Regions from separate parts of the Rhodococcus sp. NPDC076796 genome, predicted to be linked through region 1. Evidence: riboswitches for the same ligand, from Rfam matches in the RefSeq annotation. Region 1 holds a riboswitch; the other holds the start of a gene.
The links. A riboswitch is a leader RNA that binds a small molecule or an ion and turns the genes downstream of it on or off. The one in region 1 is predicted to bind cyclic di-AMP.

Region 1 (9,082 bases):
CAGCCCGGACGCAGCCGCCAGCGTCGTCTTACCCGCGCCACCTTTGCCGAGGAACAGCAACACCGTGGTGCGGGCTTCGGTGCGAGCTTCGCTCAGCCTTCGACCCGCTTCTTCAATTCCTTGAGCGCGGTGTCGGTGATGACCTTCTCTGCCTTGCGCTTGAACAGACCGATCATCGGGATGTTGAGATCGACGGTGAGCTCGTACGTCACGTCGGTGCCGCTGCCGGTCTCCTTCAACGTGTACGAGCCGTTCTGCGACTTCTGCATCTCACCCGATACGAGGTTCCACGAGACCGAATTGCCGTCGGCAGCCCAGTCGTACTCGAGCTCGTAGGTGTCCTTCACCATCCCTGCGTCCAACACGAACTTGACGCGCTTTCCGCGGCCGTCCGCACCGACCTCGAGGACCTCGACGGATTTCGCGGCCGACACCCACGTGGGGTACGCGTCGAAATCGGCGATGACGTCCATGACCCGGCTCGGTGGGGCTTCGACGACGATCGACCTCTGGGTTTTCTCCGCCATGACTACTGGTCCGCTTCCTCTCGGGTACATCGATCAGCTCGGTTCGCTTCGGTGCCGTCGAACTCGCGCAGGCCTATCTCACACGATCGGTCCGCCGACGCACAACGCGAACCGGCCGACCGTACCGCGCGGTTCATTCGCGAGTCGAAGTCGACGCTACGTGGTGGGGTGCCTCACCTGCCGACCGACCGGCCTCGAGCTCTCGTTTGAGCTCGAATGTCATCGCACGTCCGGCCACCCGCCGGGCGTGCTGATGCGCCGCGACGTCGGCGTCTGCGGTGGGTTCGGCGTGCAGGAAGTAATGCACGATCACACCGTCCAGCGCAGGCTCGAGCCACAGTTCCATCGTTCCGACGACACCGCCGCGCACCGCCCAGCGGATCCCCTTCTCACCCCGGTCCTCGGTTACGGTCAGATTCAGATCGGGCCACCATCGACGCCACCGCTCGGGCGAGGCGAACGCGTGAGCCACCCGCTCGCCGGGGGCGGCCACGAACGTCTGATCCGCAACTTGAATACTGCTCATCGACAGAGCTTCACATACCGCGTCCCCGGCCGTGCGCGTCGAGGTGTCTTCGAAGGCCCCGAGCCCGGGTCTAGAGTATCTGTGAAGCCGAGCTATCGACTTTCGTTCTCCCCGTTCTATCCGGAGGTAATCCCGTGCGCGAGTTCACCGTCGCCGCAAAATACGACATCGCGGACACCGACTCGGCTGTCGATACCGTCTTCGTCCGCGCCCGCAACTCACCGAACGCAACAGTGTTCCGCCGCCAGGTCGATGAGCAGTGGCTCGACGTCACCGCCGCCGAGTTCGAGCAACTGGTGGTGGGAGTGGCACAGGGCCTGATCGCCGCCGGCATCGAGCAGGGCGATCGCGTCGCTCTGATGTCGTCGACGCGATTCGAGTGGTCGGTTCTCGACTACGCGATCTGGGCCGCGGGCGGCGTGACGGTACCGATCTACGAGACGTCCTCGGCCGGGCAGGTGGAATGGATTCTCGAAGACGCCGAGCCGGTCCTGCTGATCCTCGAGAACGACGCACACGTGCTGGAGACGAAGGACGTTGTGGCAGCGGCCCCGTCGGTCCGCACGACGTTCGTCATCGAGAACGCATCAGGCACGGACGCAGTGCAGGCGCTGATCGACGGCGGTGCTGCGGTCTCCGAAGACCAGGTGCATCAACGTGTTTCAGCACTCGCCTCGTCGGACCCGGCAACCTTGATCTACACCTCGGGAACCACCGGTCGCCCCAAGGGCGTCCAACTCACCCATGCCAATCTGCTCGCCGAATCACTCGGGATTCGCGAGACCTCACTGAAATCACTGATGAGGCAGGGCCGTAGCACGCTGATGTTCCTTCCGCTCGCGCATGTTCTCGCACGCGCAGTGAGCATCGCGTCGTTCGACGCCGGAGTCACTCTCGGCCACACCAACGACATCCCGAACCTCGTCGCGACGTTCGGCACGTTCCAGCCGGACTTCATCCTCTCGGTTCCGCGAGTGTTCGAGAAGGTCTTCAACACCGCAAAGCAAAAGGCGCACGCAGACGGCAAGGGAAAGATCTTCGACCTCGCCACCGAATGCGCAGTGGCATGGAGTGAAGCCCAGGACACCGGCGGACCGGGAATCGTGTTGCGCGCCAAGCACACCGTGTTCGACAAGTTGGTCTACGGCAAGCTTCGGGCAGCGCTCGGCGGCAAGTGCGAACTCGCCATCTCCGGCGGAGCGCCTCTCGGTTCCCGTCTGGGCCATTTCTACCGGGGCATCGGCGTGACGATCTACGAGGGCTACGGGCTGACCGAAACCACCGCGGCGTTCGCGGTCAACACCATCGGATTCCAGCGCGTGGGCAGCGTCGGGCGCCCCTTGCCCGGCAACACCGTGCGTATCGCCGAGGACGGAGAGATCCAACTCCGCGGACCGGTCGTGTTCGACGGCTATTGGCGCAACGAGGTCGCGACCGCCGAGTCGCTGGACGACGGCTGGTTCCGCACCGGCGATCTCGGTTCCGTCGACGACGACGGATACATCACCATCTCGGGTCGCAAGAAGGAACTGATCGTCACCGCAGGCGGCAAGAACGTCTCACCGGCCGGACTGGAAGACCAGTTGCGGGCGGGCGCGCTGATCAGCCAGGCAGTCGTCGTGGGCGATCAGAAGCCCTTCATCGGCGCGCTCATCACCCTGGATCCGGATGCGTTCGATCGCTGGAAGTCCTCCCACGGCAAGGCCGCCGACGCCACCGCAGCCGATCTGCAGACCGACCCCGAGCTCGTCGCGGAGATCGACGCCGCCGTCGCCGACGCGAACAAGTCCGTCTCGCATGCAGAGTCGATCAAGAAGTATCGACTTCTCCCCCACGACTTCTCGGAGGAGAACGGCGAGCTGACTCCCACCATGAAGCTCAAGCGCAACGTCATCACCGCGGCCTACGCCGACGAGATCGAATCGATCTACGCCCGGTAGGTGCACCGCATCGCGGTGACGAACGTCAGATCAGCGACCGCAGCTTCTCGGTCAGCACGTCCCAGCGCCATTCCGCGTCCACCCATGCGCGGCCGGCGTTGCCCATCTGCGTGGCCAGCGTGCGATCGGAGAGGATCTTCACGATCGCGTCGGTGATGTCCGAGACCGACGTCCCGTCGACGACGAGGCCGGTCTTGTTGTGCTGCACCGCTTCCGGCGCACCCCCGGACATGCCGGCAACGACGGGTACACCGCAGGAGGACGCTTCGAGGTAGACGATGCCGAGACCTTCTACATCGAGGCCTGCGCCTCGGGTTCGGCTCGGCATCGCGAACACGTCGGCGATGGTGTGGTGGGCGGCGAGCTCCGCCGACGGCACGGTGCCGGTGAACACCACGTGTTGTTCCATCCCGGTGGATCGAACGAGCTCGCGCAGAGTCTTCTCGTACGGCCCGCCGCCGACGATCACCAGGACCGCTCCGTCGACGGCTCGGCGGATCCCCGGGAGCGCCCGGATCAGGAAATCCTGACCCTTGCGCGGAACGAGCCGGGACAGGCACAGAATTGTGGGGCGATCACCGAGGCCGTAGCGCGCGCGTAATTCCGCTCGCGCGGCGTCGTCGGGCACGAAGCGATCGGTATCGACACCGGGCGGCAGATGTTCGAGGGCGGCAGACCGACCGAACGCCGAGCTGAAGCGCCCCCGGGTGTACTTGCTGACGTAGGTCACCACGTCGGTGTTCTCGCCGATCGTGCGCAGGGTCGCCCGCCCGCCCGGCACCATCGACCAACCGACCTCGTGACCGTGTGTACTCGCGACGATGCGGTCGGCCCCGGCCTTGCGCAGGTACGACGACATCACCGCCAGCGGAGCCGAGGCACCGAACCACACCGAATCGCAGCCTCGGGACTTCAGGATTCGAGCCGCACGACGCGCAACGAGCGGAGTCGGCAACATCAGTGTCGTCGGATGCCTGATCACCTCGAAAGGCTGTCTGGCGTCGAACTTCTCGTGCGAGTCGCCGCGCCACCGAGGTGCGTACACCACCAGCTCGTCGGCCGGGAGCTGCGAGGCGAAGCTGTGCAGATAGGACTGAATACCACCCGGGCGAGGAGGAAAGTCGTTCGTCACGAGCAGAGTACGACGCATGGCGTCAACCGTAGCGCCCCGTCTCAGCGGGCCTGGAGAGCCACCCAGTCGCCCCACGCGGCCACGAATTGCGCCTGGCTCATCCCCAACACCGACGCGAAGGCAGAGTCGGTGGAGCTCTCGGACACGAGCGCTTCGTACAGAGTGCGCAGCGTCGGCTCCCCGAACCGATCGGCCACGAATGCGAACACCGACCACGCCGATTCGTAGGCCACACTCGACCTGGCACCCCCGGCACCGAAATCCTCGTTCTTCGGCAGCACCGTCGGCGGCCCACCGGCCGCCACGATCGCCGCGAGAGTGGGCGCGAGTTGCGCGAACTCGGCACCGGAATTTCGGTACCCGGAATAGTCTGCGAACCCCTCCGACACCCACAACTCCGTACCGTCGGACGTCTGCGCCCTCGCCGCCACATGGGTCAACTCGTGTCGCAGAACCGAGCGCACGGTGAACGGCGTCAACCGCGTCGCGGCGTCAGGACCGAACACCACCCGCTGACCCGTCGGACGGGAGCCGTCGCCCGCAACCGCGTCGGACACCGTCACCGCGGCCACGTCGGTGGACGGATCGGACCCCGTCAGTTCGGCGAACTCCTGCGCGGAGGACGCGACGAACACCAGCCCGTCGCGCGCCCAGTCGTCTCCCCAGAAATCGGTGACGGCCGCGATTGCCGACGGAAGTTCGGCCGCGAGGCTCTCGACGAACTGCTCGCGGTCCGGATGCCCCATGACCACCGATGTCCCGGCCGCGGTGGGCACCGAACGAACGGTCAAAGGACCGAAATCCCACGGCCCACGCCAGGTGTGGCGGCGGTACTCGGTCAGGTCCGCATCGTCGACCAGCCGCCATCGACCGTCCCGCTCGGCGACGACGAGTGAGACCGGCCGACGCGTCGGCGATGCGTCCGGCCCGGTGACCGCGTACCGCAGATACACAGGGGGTGCCCAGACATCGGTGGCATCCAGCGCCTCGGCGATCGGCGGCGGAACCGGAGTTTCGGGCTCGTCACCCAGGTCGTAGCCGAACTCGGAGAAGGGGACGCCCGGCACCACCGCAGCCCGGCGCATCTGTGCCTCCACGAAGTCGGGGTCGGCCTGCGGATCCATCGATTCACGCAGTGCATCGAGATCGCCGGAGCGAACCGCACGCGCCCATTGGTCGAGGAGAACGGTCACATCGGCACGGCGCTGCTGATCGTAGGTCGGCGGGTTCGGAGCGGCTGTCACGTCGGCGGTCCCAGTGCTGGACGTGCCGTCGAATCGGTGAATCAGGACGACCGAGGCGGCCACGACCACGACGACCACGACTGCAAGCCAGCGCAACCGTGACGATCGGAGGAGAACATGCAACCCGGATGGCCGGTTGGAGGCGCTCATGCCGCCATTCGTCGATCGTCGAGACACACCCTCAGTATCGGCGTGCCCCGTAGTACGGGAACGAGGCCATCGATTGCACCTTCACGGGAACACCGAACGTGGAGGCATGCAGCACGTTGCCGTTTCCGGCGTAGATACCGACGTGTGAGATGTCCGGATAGAACAGGACGACGTCACCCGGCTGCAGATCCTTCTGATCCACCGGAGTTCCGCCTGCTGCCTGCGCCTGGCTCGACCGCGGCAACGTCTTGCCCACCTGCTTGTACGCCCAGACGACCAAACCGGAGCAGTCGAAGCCATCCGGGCCGGTTGCGCCCCAGACGTACGGCTTGCCGATCTGCGTCAGGCCGGCCTGCAACGCGCTGGCCCCCGATCCTGGCGTCAGGTTCTGCAGAATCGTCGAGGGGTCGAAGCCGTCGGGCAGGGCCGAACCGGCCAGAGCCAGTTGCTCCGAGGACGAGAGCGCACTGTAGGCGGCCATGACCTCGGCTATCTGACCCTGCAGCTCGCTCTGTTTGGCCTGAAGGTCGTCGCTGACGGCCTTGGCCTGTTCGGCGGCGACGCGTGCCTGGTCTGCGGCCGTCGTTGCGGCCTGCTCGGCCGTCACTGCATCCGAGCTGGCCTGCTTGAATCGAGCGACCTGGTCGGCGGTCTCCGCAGAGATCACGTCCAGTGCCGACATCTGGTCGAGCAACTGCTGTGGCGAGTCGCTGACCATGACGGCGAACAGTCGGTTGGTCCGCGCACCCTGATAGTTGACGTTGGCAACCTTGTCCATGGCCGGTTTGAGCTGCGCCAACTGCGCTTGCGCTGCGTCCAGGGCTGCACGGCTCTGGTCGACGGCGACCTGTGCGTCGAGTTGCTGCTGGTTCTTGGCGTCGAGATCGATCTGAGCATTGTGCAGAGATTCGGTGGTCTGTTCGGACTGGCGAGAAAGCTCGGCGAGCTCGGTCTGCGCGTCGGACGCGGAGTCGAATCCCGGCTGTGCGGTCGCCGGCGTCATCGGCACCACGGCCATGCATGCGGTCAGTGCGACAGCAACCGCCGAATTGCGGGCAAGCCGCAACGCACGGGTAGATCTCGATATCGCCACGGAAAGCGACTCTCCGTCCTCACACATGTCACCTCGTCCGAGGCAACGGCTTGAAAAGTAGACCGAAAACGAACCATACCCATGCTCTTACGGGCGCGGACGTGAACACGGTCCGAAATCGATGGGGGTTCTAGGTGACAGGTCACAAAGTAAACATCGACCAGGTCTCGATCAGATTACGAACTGGATGCTTCCCTGTCCACCGGACCGGCGTGTCGCGCGGTCCGTGTCCGGATACGACGACAGGGTCGAGCCGATACACGGCTCGACCCTGTCGGTCGGTTCACAACGAACGTCGGTTGCTCGAGTCAGTAACGGCGAGCACCGTCGAACGGCATCGAGTCGACGGGCGCGACCTTGACCGGCACACCGGAGGTGGATGCGTGCACAACGTTGCCGTTGCCGATGTACATGCCCGAGTGCGAGCCGTCGTAGAACGAGACGACGTCACCGGGGGCCAGGCTGTCGCGCGAGACCGGAGTGCCCGCGGCTGCCTGGTCGTAGCTCGTACGGGGCAGGCTGACGCCGGCCTGCTTGTAGGCCCACTGAATCAGCCCCGAGCAGTCGAACGAATCCGGACCCGAAGCGCCGTACACATACGGTGCTCCGATCTTGGATTCTGCGGCCTGAACGGCCTTCGCTGCCGGGGTGACCTGCGGTGCCAATGGCGCACCCGGTGCAGGCGCACCCGGAATGTTGAGGGGAGGGAGGCCCGGGATGTCAGGAATCTCGAAGGTTCCGACGCCGGGAATGGTGAGGGGGGCCGCCATTGCGGGTGCAGCGGGAAGGATGACCACGCCTGCCGTGAGCGCTCCGGCTACGAGGACTCGCCGCAATGATCGGTTGGAAAGTTGTGACGCCACGAAAGATGGTGCTCCGTTTCTTCCTATCGTCCGCCGACCGAGTTAGCTGACGGGTTCGGGCTGGGAAGAGCAGCCCTACCCACCGGCCACCGTGTGGTGGCTCAGCGGGATTCACCCCAGTAGATATCGGGTTCCCGGTACGAACACTCTCGCGAGTGAACGATTAGGCGGTGACTTGCGACGCCACTCCGGTTTGGATTGGCGAGACTCCGCAAGGTCTCAGGAAGGTTACGAAATGGCATACCCCCGTGTCGACCCCAACTCGCCGAGGCGAGCGGATTCGGCTCGATTCTCGCTAGCCGGCGCGCTGATCTCCCGGTGTGTCACGAGTCGATAACAACGGAACCTCGGCGGTGTCGTCGTCGTTCACCACGAGCTTGAGGGTCGGCACGAGACCGACATCGGCGAGCACACCCATGGCACCGAGTTCTTCCTGCTCGAGAGTGATACGAGACGGCGGTCCGACCCACCGCCCGTCCGATCTCGACGGCATCCCCGGAGCCCCCAGAAGCACCGTCACGACGCAGTCCGCGCAGGCGATGTCACGGACCAGGCAGTCACTGCAGTCGATGATCATTGTGATCCTTGTCTCTTTGCGGTTTCCGGCGGCCGAATCGGCCGACGAAGCGAAAGATAACGTCGGGCACCGACAGGTTTCGTGACACGACGACGTTCGAGGGCGCGATGCGCGTTCTTGTCGGAGGTCGGCCCTAACGTCGTCCCGGTGAGCCTGCCCATCCAGCTGACGTTCGACGAACTCGATACTCCGCTGCACGAGACCACGTTCGTCGTCGTCGACCTCGAGACCACCGGCGGCAGCGCAGACACCGAGGCCATCACCGAAATCGGGGCAGTCAAGGTTCGAGGCGGCGAAATTCTCGGTGAGTTCGCCACCCTGATCGACCCGGGCAGGTCCATCCCGCCGTACATCGTGGAGCTGACCGGCATCACATCGGCGATGCTCATCGGCGCGCCGCGCATCGAGCGGGTTCTCCCCGGTTTCCTCGAATTCGCCCGAGGTTCGGTGCTGGTGGCACACAACGCCGGCTTCGACACGGGATTCCTCAAGGCCGCCGCAAGTCGTCTCGACATTGCGTGGCCACGGTTTCAGGTGCTGTGCACGGTCAAGCTGGCTCGTCGAGTTCTGACCCGCGACGAAGCCCCGTCGGTGAAGCTGTCCGCACTCTCGACTCTGTTCCGATCCGGCACCAGGCCGACCCACCGCGCACTCGACGACGCCCGGGCGACCGTCGACGTCCTGCACGGCCTCATCGAACGGGTGGGCAATCAGGGGGTTCACAGCTACGCCGAGTTGGTCGACTACCTTCCCGCGGTGTCGGCCGGCCAGCGCGCCAAACGTGGGCTGGCTGCTCATCTTCCCGGTACGCCCGGCGTCTATCTGTTCCGCGGCCCGTCCGACGAGGTCCTCTACGTCGGTACGTCCAACAACCTCAAGCGACGCGTGCGCAACTACTTCACCGGCTCGGAGACGAGAGGCCGGATGAAGGAGATGGTCGCACTGGCCACCCGCGTCGACCACGTCGAGTGTGCGCACGCGCTCGAGGCCGGGGTCCGCGAGCTACGCCTGCTCTCGGCGCACGTTCCGC
Region 2 (9,082 bases), on a different contig from region 1:
CGTAGGCCACAGCCGGTTGGAAGGGAGTGCCGCCGACGAAGCTCATGAACTGTTTGGCGGCGCGGACGGCGTCGATCAGTTCGGCAGGCCCCAGCGCCCAGCCCGTCTTCCATCCGGTGGCGTTGAAGGTCTTGGCGGCACTCGACACGGTGACGGTTCGCTCGAACATCCCGGGCAGGGTCGCGATCGGCGTGTGCACGCGGCCGTCGAAGACGAGGTGCTCGTAGACCTCGTCGGTGAGGACCAGCAGATCGTGCGCCACGGCGATGTCGGCGATGCGGATCATGGTGTCGCGGTCGAAGACCGTGCCGGTGGGGTTGTGCGGAGAATTGACGATCAGCATGCGCGTGCGCGGCCCGATGGCGCGTTCGAGGGCGTCGGTGTCGACGGTCCACCCATTGCCGTCGGCGACCAGCGACACGGCGGTTCGGGTGGCACCGGCGAGAGCGATGGCGGCCGCGTAGGAGTCGTAGAACGGCTCGATCAGCAGGACGTCGTCGCCCGGTTCGATCAGCCCGAGGAGCGACGCCGAGATCGCCTCGGTGGCACCGACGGTGACGAGTATCTGCGAATCGGGGTCGTAGCTCAGACCGAATCGAGCCGACCTGTCGTCGGCGATGGCAGCGCGCAGCACCGACATGCCAGGGCCGGGGGAGTACTGGTTCAGGCCGCTCGCGATGGCCTCACGCGCGGCCTCGAGCATGGCCGGTGGGCCGTCGGTATCGGGGAAGCCCTGCCCGAGGTTGACGGCCTTCTTCTCGACGGCGAGTGCGGTCATCTCGGCGAAGATCGTCGATGCGAACGGGCGCAACCGTGCCACTGTGCGCGAGGGGTACAACTCGGACATTCCTGCAGCGTAGTTCACAGACGGCAGACGGTCGTTCGCCCTGCGTCTGTACTGTGCCTGTCATGCGTTTCGGATTGTTCGTGCCACAGGGGTGGCGTCTCGATCTCGTCGGTATCGACCCTGCCCGGCAGTGGAGTGCGATGCGTGACCACGCGCTCGCCGCCGAGGCCGGTCCGTGGGAATCGCTGTGGGTGTACGACCACTTCCACACCGTTCCCACCGCGACCGACGAGGCGACGCACGAGGCATGGTCGCTGATGTCCGCTCTGGCCGCAACCACCTCGCGGATCAGGCTCGGGCAGATGTGCACGGCGATGGCGTACCGCAACCCGGCCTACCTCGCCAAAGTTGCTGCCACCGTGGACATCGTTTCCGGCGGCCGCGTCGAGATGGGCATCGGCGGCGGCTGGCACGAGCACGAGTTCCGTGCCTACGGCTACGGGTTTCCCTCTGCCGGAGAACGATTGGGCAGGCTCGACGAGGGCGTGCAGATCTTCAAGCAGGCATGGACGGCCGGGGAGGTGTTCCTCGACGGTAAGTACTACGAGATCGACGGTGCCGTGGTGCGACCCCTGCCGTTGCAGGAGGGCGGCATCCCGCTGTGGATCGCGGGCGGCGGCGAGAAGGTCACTCTGAAGATCGCCGCGAAGTACGCGAACTACACCAACTTCGACGGAACCCCCAGCGGATTCGCCGGCAAATCTGCTCTGCTGCGCGAGCATTGTGCAACCGTGGGTACCGATTTCGATGCCATCGTCCGCTCGGCCAACTACAACGTCGCGATCGGCGCAACCGAGGCCGAGGTGGAAGACAGACTGCGCGCGCTCGAGAGTCGCCTGACCGAGTACGTGGGTGCCGAGAAGGCACACAGTGCACTCGACGCGTACCGCGGCATGCCCGCAGTGGGAACTCCGGAGCAGATCGTCGAAAACTTGTCGGCGCTGCAGGAGCAGGGGATGACGTACGGCATCTTCTACTTCCCCGAAGCGGCCTACGACCGCTCCGGCATCGAACTCTTCGAGCGGGAAGTCATACCCGCACTGGCCTAGGTCGTTGTTGCAGGCTCTAGCGCAGGTCGTCGGGAAGATCCGCAGGATCGATGAGCAACTGTTGGTTCTTGGCCGTGCGGACCTTCTCCGACAGGCCGATGTTGGCGTGCAGCAACGCCCACTCGCCCTCGGTGATCTCCCGGGCGGCGCGCGCGAGGACCGCCTTGTCGGTGGTTCCCCATGCGATGGGCATCGCCGAGGCCAACTGCCACGTTCGCCCACCGGTGTTTCGGCCGCGGTCTGCGAGAACCGACACCGCAGGCACCTGTGCGCCCCGCTCGACGGCGTGGCCGGGAAGCGCCCGTACGACGCGGGTGATCAACACGTAGTGCGGCTCGTCCACCTCCGGCTTCCCGATGTCGACCAGGGCCAGCAGTATCGCTCCACCCGGTAGCTTCTCGGCCACCACCGCCGGCACGAGATCGCCTGCTGCATATTGCGATTCGATGGAACCCATCTTTCGGGGTGCCCACAGCATCACCCAGAGCGAGGTGGCCGCGCCGATCAGGAACACCGCGCCGAGGATGTACGACCACGGGGCCGCGATCCAGATGAACCAGGCACCCAGCGCGATGAGGAACACGGCGGTGAGTGCGGCAGAGGAACGTAGCCGACGAAGCTCGGTGAACGTCTCGTTGACCGACTTCGCGTGGGCTACGTCTACGGGGAACTCGAACTTGCGCACAGAGGTATTCCTAGCACGGCCGTCGAGTCGACCCGAAGTCTCAGATCGCCGGACCGAGCAGATCGTCCGCGTCGGTGATGCGGTAGGCGTAGCCCTGTTCGGCAAGGAAACGCTGGCGGTGGGCTGCGTACTCGGCGTCGAGGGTGTCGCGGGAGACCACCGAATAGAAGTGCGCCTGACCGCCGTCGTGCTTCGGCCGGAGCAGTCGGCCGAGGCGCTGCGCCTCTTCCTGCCTGGAGCCGAACGTTCCCGAAACCTGCACTGCGACGGAGGCTTCCGGAAGGTCGATCGAGAAGTTCGCCACCTTGCTCACCACGAGCGTCTGGATCTCGCCCTTGCGGAACGCGTCGAACAGCACTTCGCGTTCCTTGTTCTTGGTCGAGCCCTGAATGACCGGAGCGTTCAGCGCTTCACCGAGCTCGTTCAACTGGTCGAGGTACGCGCCGATGACCAACGTCGGAGCGTCCTGGTGTTTGGCGAGGATCGACTTCACGACGGCGATCTTGGTGTGCGCCGTCGAGCACAGCTTGTAGCGCTCTTCGGGCTCGGCGACCGCGTACGACATGCGCTCGGCATCGGTGAGGGTGACGCGAACCTCGATGCACTCGGCCGGCGCGATCCAGCCCTGTGCCTCGATGTCCTTCCACGGTGCGTCGTACCGCTTGGGTCCGATCAGCGAGAAGACGTCGCCCTCGCGGCCGTCCTCGCGGACGAGCGTCGCGGTGAGGCCGAGGCGTCGACGCGACTGCAGATCGGCTGTCATGCGGAACACCGGCGCGGGGAGCAGATGCACCTCGTCGTAGATCACCAATCCCCAGTCGCGGGAATCGAAGAGTTCGAGGTGCTTGTACTCACCCTTGGTGCGACGCGTGATCACCTGGTACGTGGCGATTGTCACAGGGCGAATCTCTTTGCGTTCTCCCGAATACTCGCCGATCTCCTCCTCGGTGAGCGAGGTACGTGCGATGAGTTCGCGCTTCCACTGCCGACCGGCGACGGTGTTGGTGACCAGAATCAGCGTGGTCGCCTTGGCTCTGGCCATTGCGGCTGCGCCGACCATCGTCTTGCCCGCGCCACAGGGCAGTACGACGACGCCCGAGCCGCCGGCCCAGAACGAATCGGCCGCCATCTCCTGGTAGTCGCGCAGTGTCCAGTTGCCGCCCTCGGTGTCGAGCTCGATGGGGTGGGCTTCGCCGTCGACGTAGCCGGCGAGGTCCTCGGCAGGCCAGCCGATCTTGAGCAACATCTGCTTCACGTGGCCGCGTTCGCTCGGATGCACGATCACCGTGTCCTCGTCGACCATCGCGCCGAGCATGGGCGCAATCTTCTTGTGGCGCATCACCTCTGTGAGCACCGCGCGGTCCAGGCTGATGAGTACCAGGCCGTGGATCGGGCTCTTGACCAACTGCAACCGGCCGTAGCGCGCCATGGTGTCGACGATGTCGACCAGCAGCGGCTGCGGCACCGCGTAACGGGAGAAATTGACCAGCGCGTCGACCACCTGCTCGGCGTCGTGGCCTGCGGCACGTGCGTTCCACAGCGCCAGCGGGGTGATGCGATAGGTGTGCACGTGCTCGGGGGCACGTTCGAGCTCCGCGAACGGTGCGATGGCCGCCCGCGCTGCGCCCGCGAGTTCGTGATCGACCTCGAGCAACAGCGTTTTGTCGGACTGGACGATCAGCGGGCCGTCGGTCACGGTTCCTCCTAGAGACATCTGCTGCGCCCGAAAGAGCGCAACTTCTCCATTGTCCACAGGTAGGGGCGTGCGTGCACGTGAGCCCGGTCTACTCGACCAACGCGACCGAGGTGATCCGATGCAGGGTGAAGCGCCGAACCCCACCGGTGGCGGGGTCGAACGCGTCGAGTTGGCCGCCGCCGATGCTGATCGGATCGACGATGCGATGGGTCGCCACCCCCTGGGCGTCGACGTAGCCGATGCTCACGCTCCGTTTGACCTTCGCCGCGGTCTGCAGCAGCGTCATCGTCGCGGTGCTGCTGGCCCGAGATCCGTCGGCGCGCACCACTGCGCCGCCGTTGCCTGCCGCTCTGTCGGCAGCGCGCATTCCGCGCACCAACGAACCCAGCTGTTCCTCGGTGGGGACGGCCGGAGTGCGGAACGCCTGGCGTGGCCGCCTCGCCGATACCCTCGACCCGCGGGCACGCAGATCGACGATCGTGCCGGACGAGTCCTCGCCCGCAGGCGCGAACCCCGCTCCGGCCAGGACCGTCAGCACCTCGGCGAGCGGGGCCTGCGAGATCGCGACGGTCGGAGCCAGCGCTCGCAGGGCCAGCGATTCGGCTGCCGGGGACGCCATCACCTCGGCCAGCAAGGCCGGGTCCTCGCACCGAACGAACGACGCGGCGACGCCTGCTCGTAGGCGGCCGTGCCGACGAGCCACGTCGTCGATCAGGTAGGTCAGGGCCTGCGGCACCGGGGTTCGTGAGTGGGTGGCGAACAACGAGTGCAGCTCGGAGGCGGTCAGTCCCACATCGAGAGCGCGGCGCAGGCTGGTGTCGCTGATCCTGTACATCGTGGCTGCGCCCGCGGACTCCACATCGGCGACCAGTTCGATTCGATCCTGCAGGTCCGGTTCGAGCGGGCCCGGTGCCACCAGGGTGAGGTCGGCCTGCACCAGGACGTAGTCGATGGGCTCGGGCAGGGCCGCACGCATGTCGGCCTCGGCATTGCCGTCGTGCAGCAGGGAGCGGCCAGGGGTCGAGATCGCCCCACGGGCGACGATACCGAGAGCCGTTGCTTCGGCGAGAACGTGTCCGACGGGCGTGACGCCGAAGCGCCCGGACCATCGTGGTCGACGCCACGCCAGGGTGCGGGCGAGGTCGGCGGGCTGCGCTGCGTGTCCGCTGCCGAGTTCGGCGAGCAATTCCAGGACCATCCGTCGATCCCGCGGTGCGGCCGGAGAGCGGACTTCCTCGGACAGGGCGGCGATGGGTTTGTCGTTGGGGTCACGCATCCCGATGACCCACGGTGCTCGCGGCACTTCGAGCCAGGCGGCGGCGAGGGTGTGCCAGCGGGCCGCCGGGGCTGCGGTGAGCCATGCGTCGACAGCCGGGGTCGGTGCCCAGTAGTCGTCGCCGTTGTCGGACGCAGGCACCGGGTCCGGTGTTCCGCTCGAGATGAGGTGGGCGGCGGCCAGCAACTCGACGAGGATGCTCACTCGATCGTCGTCGAGGCCGGTCGCCTTGGTGATCTTGCGGAGCTCGCGCACGCCCAGGCCGCCGGCCTTGAGCGCGGGGGCAGGCGAGGCCGACAACGCCTCGAGCACGGCCACGCAGTGTCGGCCCAGCTCGAGTGCCTCTCCTGCGGCAGCGGCGTCGACATCGGCGAGCGTGTGGGTGCTGGTGGCGAGCTTGGGTTCGGCGAGCGAGCGCGGGTCCGACATCGGTTCGCCGCGCAGGATCTGCCCGACCTGGACGGGAAGCTCGACGGTTTGCTCGTCCAACCAGATCAGCAGCCCTGCGGCGAGCAGCTTCTGGACGGGTCGATCCGGCGGCGTGCCCGGTGCGGCGTCTCGGGTGCGGCCGGTCGGGGACGATCTGGCGAGGGTGTCGAGAAGGCTGCGTTCGCCGTCTCCGAGTTCGGCCAGGGCCGCGGTGATGTGTGATTCGGTGAGGTTGTCCACCGGGTCGAGTGCGCGGCCGATTCGCCACGGCACCGCGTCCGCTGCTGTGGCGCTGATCCGGAAGCCGGCTGCGTCGCCCCACACCAGCAAGCGTTCGCGCAGCTGGGCCAGTGCCTTGTCCACACTCTTGGCCGGTGCGCGTCTGGCGATCACTGCCAGTAGCGCGGCGCGGGTGACGGGTCGCTCGTACGCCTCTTCGATGGCGAGGATCTCGAGCACCGTCAGAGCGAGGGTGTCGAGGGTGTCCGCGGTGTGCAGGATCGACCGGCGCTGCTCGGCCCGTCCGGCCAGCACGGCCAGGGATGCGGGCGGCGGCGCGGTCAGATCCGGACGCAGCGACATGGCCTTGATCAGCTCGGCGTCGCTGCGAGCTGCGATCCACTGAGGCAGATCAGGGGGCGTGTCGGTGTGTCGGTGCGCAGTCGTGTCGGTCATCGTCTATCAGATTAGAGACCTGGGCTGGTGCTTGCCGCAGGGCAGGTGTCAAAATAGGCGCATGGTGAACAAGTCGAAGAAGCCCTATGTCGATCCAGGCTGGCCGGAAACCGCTCGCGGTGACCACGCGGTGACCGAACTCTCGTCCGCTCGATCGGGTAGCTTGTCACCCTTCGGCGAGGACACCGAGTTCCCGCTGCCCGTCGAAGACCTCCCCTACGCCCATCCGGTGACCGTGGTCAATCGCTAGCTGCGGCCCTCGACCCACGAAAAAGCCCCCGACATTCGTCGGGGGCTTTTTTCGTACGAGCTGAACCGTCGCGGGCGCTTACTGGGGCAGGAACGCCTTGTTGGCCTGGTAGAAGTTCACGATCTGCGGATCGAGCTGGATGCCCTGGGCCGCGTTCTGCACGAACGAGGCGATCTGCGGATCGTTGGTGATGTTCTGGACGGCGGTGACGATGCCCTCGACGACCTCGGCCGAGTTGTCGACTGCCGGGATGGACGCCAGGTCGGGCAGTGCGGGAACTTCCGGTGCCTTGGGGGTGACCGGAACGCTGCGCTCGGTGGGCGCGCTGTTCAGTCCGAGGCTCGAGGAGCAGGACGGCCATGCGCCCCAGCCCTGCGAGTCGAGGACCTTCTCTGCGACTGCGATCTGCTCTTCGCGGCTGGCCTGGTTGGCCGTGGCCGCGTACTGCTGGCCGCCGTGCGCGTTCCAGGTGCTGGGGGAGAACTGCAACCCGCCCTGGTAGCCGTTGCCGGTGTTGATGCCCCAGTTGCCGCCGGCTTCACACTGTGCCAGGCGGTCCCAGTCGGAATCCGGTGCCGCGTTGGCGGTACCGGTGAAGGCGATGCTTGCCGTGCCCATGATGGCTCCGGTGACTGCGACCTTTGCAACGGTCTTGCCAGTGGTGCTCGGCTTACGATGACGTCCGCTCATACGAGTTGAAATCCTCTCCACACGCGCCTGCGAGGTCAGCTGTCGGGTTCGGGCTGAGAGGTAGCCCGGCCTTTTCGCTCACTCCTGCGAGTGGGCAATTGGGCTTCACCCCAAGGGAAGTCGGTGCGGCTTCGTGAGTCGCTACAACTTCCCGGTTGTCCGTGGAGGACGTGGGTCCCCCGTCCTCGTCCCCTGGGTGATCGTCGAGGGTGTTCCGGTTCCCGCGGGACGAGGTTTGGCGCTGCGGGCCGGAATTCGGCCGAACTTTCCGGCCGCTGCTGACCGTACTGAAATTCCCGCCTTACGTCACTATTTGGTAACTGTCGATTTCGGGGCGTCGCCGAGAGCACATTTTGTACCTCTTTCGGGTCTCTCGAGTCGGCCCAGCTAGTGGACGTGCCGGGCATTGAACCCCTGTCCGTTGCCTGTCCGTTACCGGAGCGTGATGTGATGGAAGTCACATCGGCTTGAGCCGGTTCGGAAGGTCACCGAACGGCAACGATGTCCTTGCCGAGGGGCATCGGGGATACGGGAATCATCTTCAGGTTCGCGATCGCCAACGGAATGCCGATGATGGTGATCGCCATCGCGACGGCAGTGACCACGTGAGTCAGGGCCAGCCACCAACCGGCCAGAATCAGCCAGAGCACGTTCCCGACGAGCGCGCCGGATCCGGACCCCGGCTTGTCGACGATCGTCGACCCGAACGGCCACAGCGCGTAGACGCCGATGCGGAACGACGCGATGCCGAACGGGATGGTCACGATCAGGATGCACAGCAGCAGTCCGGCGAGGAAATAGCCCAGCGCCAGCCACAGGCCGCCGAAGACCAGCCAGATGACGTTCAGTATCAATCGCATGGTCTACCGGGCCCGTCGTCCGGATGCCAACGCGTACACCAGGGCCAGCACGAAGCCGGTCGGCGCGGAGAACATGGCCGTCAGGTACAGCCCGAGTGGGGGCTTGGCGTCGGAGAAGATCGGAAACATCAGGATCGCGACGATGGCGACGAGGCCGATCGCGAACAGGGCCAGCGCGATGCGCAGCAGAGCGGTGCTGCTCTTACGGGTCGTTGTGTCCACGTGCACCACGGTAGTGCGAAGCGGGGCACTGTGAAGAGCGTGGTGCGGGGAACAACTCGAATGCTCTATCCGGGCTCACCGCGCTAGACTGACGTATTCGCGTCCTACGTTCTCGTGGGGCGCGAAACTCGTGCGGGCCGAACATCGGTCACACGGCAACGCAACCAACGACAGCAACAGATGAACGGGTGAGCTCAGTGCCGACCGGCAAGGTGAAGTGGTACGACGTCGACAAGGGATTCGGATTCCTCTCGCAGGAGGAAGGCGAGGACGTCTACGTGCGTTCCTCGGCGCTGCCCGAGGGCGTCGAGGGCCTCAAAGCCGGTCAGCGAGTCGAGTTCGGAATGGCCGCGGGACGTCGCGGACCGCAGGCACTGAGCCTGAAGGTGCTCGAGCCGGCACC

Region 2: it holds a riboswitch for cyclic di-AMP, as region 1 does, so the genes downstream of both, AB0366_RS02395 (resuscitation-promoting factor Rpf1 domain-containing protein) here and AB0366_RS21670 (C40 family peptidase) in region 1, are expected to answer to the same signal.

Annotation. Positions count from the first base shown of each region.
Region 1 covers NZ_JBFBMS010000008.1:180,227-189,308, forward strand. The annotation lists gene AB0366_RS21635 (ArsA family ATPase) at 1-63, opposite strand, end outside; gene AB0366_RS21640 (SRPBCC family protein) at 93-527, opposite strand; gene AB0366_RS21645 (polyketide cyclase / dehydrase and lipid transport) at 661-1,053, opposite strand; gene AB0366_RS21650 (long-chain fatty acid--CoA ligase) at 1,188-2,993, shown strand; gene AB0366_RS21655 (glycosyltransferase family 4 protein) at 3,019-4,143, opposite strand; gene AB0366_RS21660 (hypothetical protein) at 4,167-5,519, opposite strand; gene AB0366_RS21665 (C40 family peptidase) at 5,551-6,537, opposite strand; gene AB0366_RS21670 (C40 family peptidase) at 6,921-7,475, opposite strand; cyclic di-AMP (ydaO/yuaA leader) riboswitch at 7,494-7,655, opposite strand; gene AB0366_RS21675 (hypothetical protein) at 7,771-8,052, opposite strand; gene AB0366_RS21680 (DEDD exonuclease domain-containing protein) at 8,200-9,082, shown strand, end outside.
Region 2 covers NZ_JBFBMS010000001.1:494,639-503,720, reverse strand. The annotation lists gene AB0366_RS02425 (pyridoxal phosphate-dependent aminotransferase) at 1-847, opposite strand, end outside; gene AB0366_RS02420 (LLM class F420-dependent oxidoreductase) at 910-1,896, shown strand; gene AB0366_RS02415 (DUF3239 domain-containing protein) at 1,913-2,581, opposite strand; gene AB0366_RS02410 (DNA repair helicase XPB) at 2,622-4,277, opposite strand; gene AB0366_RS02405 (helicase-associated domain-containing protein) at 4,366-6,657, opposite strand; gene AB0366_RS02400 (hypothetical protein) at 6,719-6,907, shown strand; gene AB0366_RS02395 (resuscitation-promoting factor Rpf1 domain-containing protein) at 6,986-7,597, opposite strand; cyclic di-AMP (ydaO/yuaA leader) riboswitch at 7,606-7,813, opposite strand; gene AB0366_RS02390 (YccF domain-containing protein) at 8,083-8,457, opposite strand; gene AB0366_RS02385 (hypothetical protein) at 8,461-8,679, opposite strand; gene AB0366_RS02380 (cold-shock protein) at 8,877-9,082, shown strand, end outside.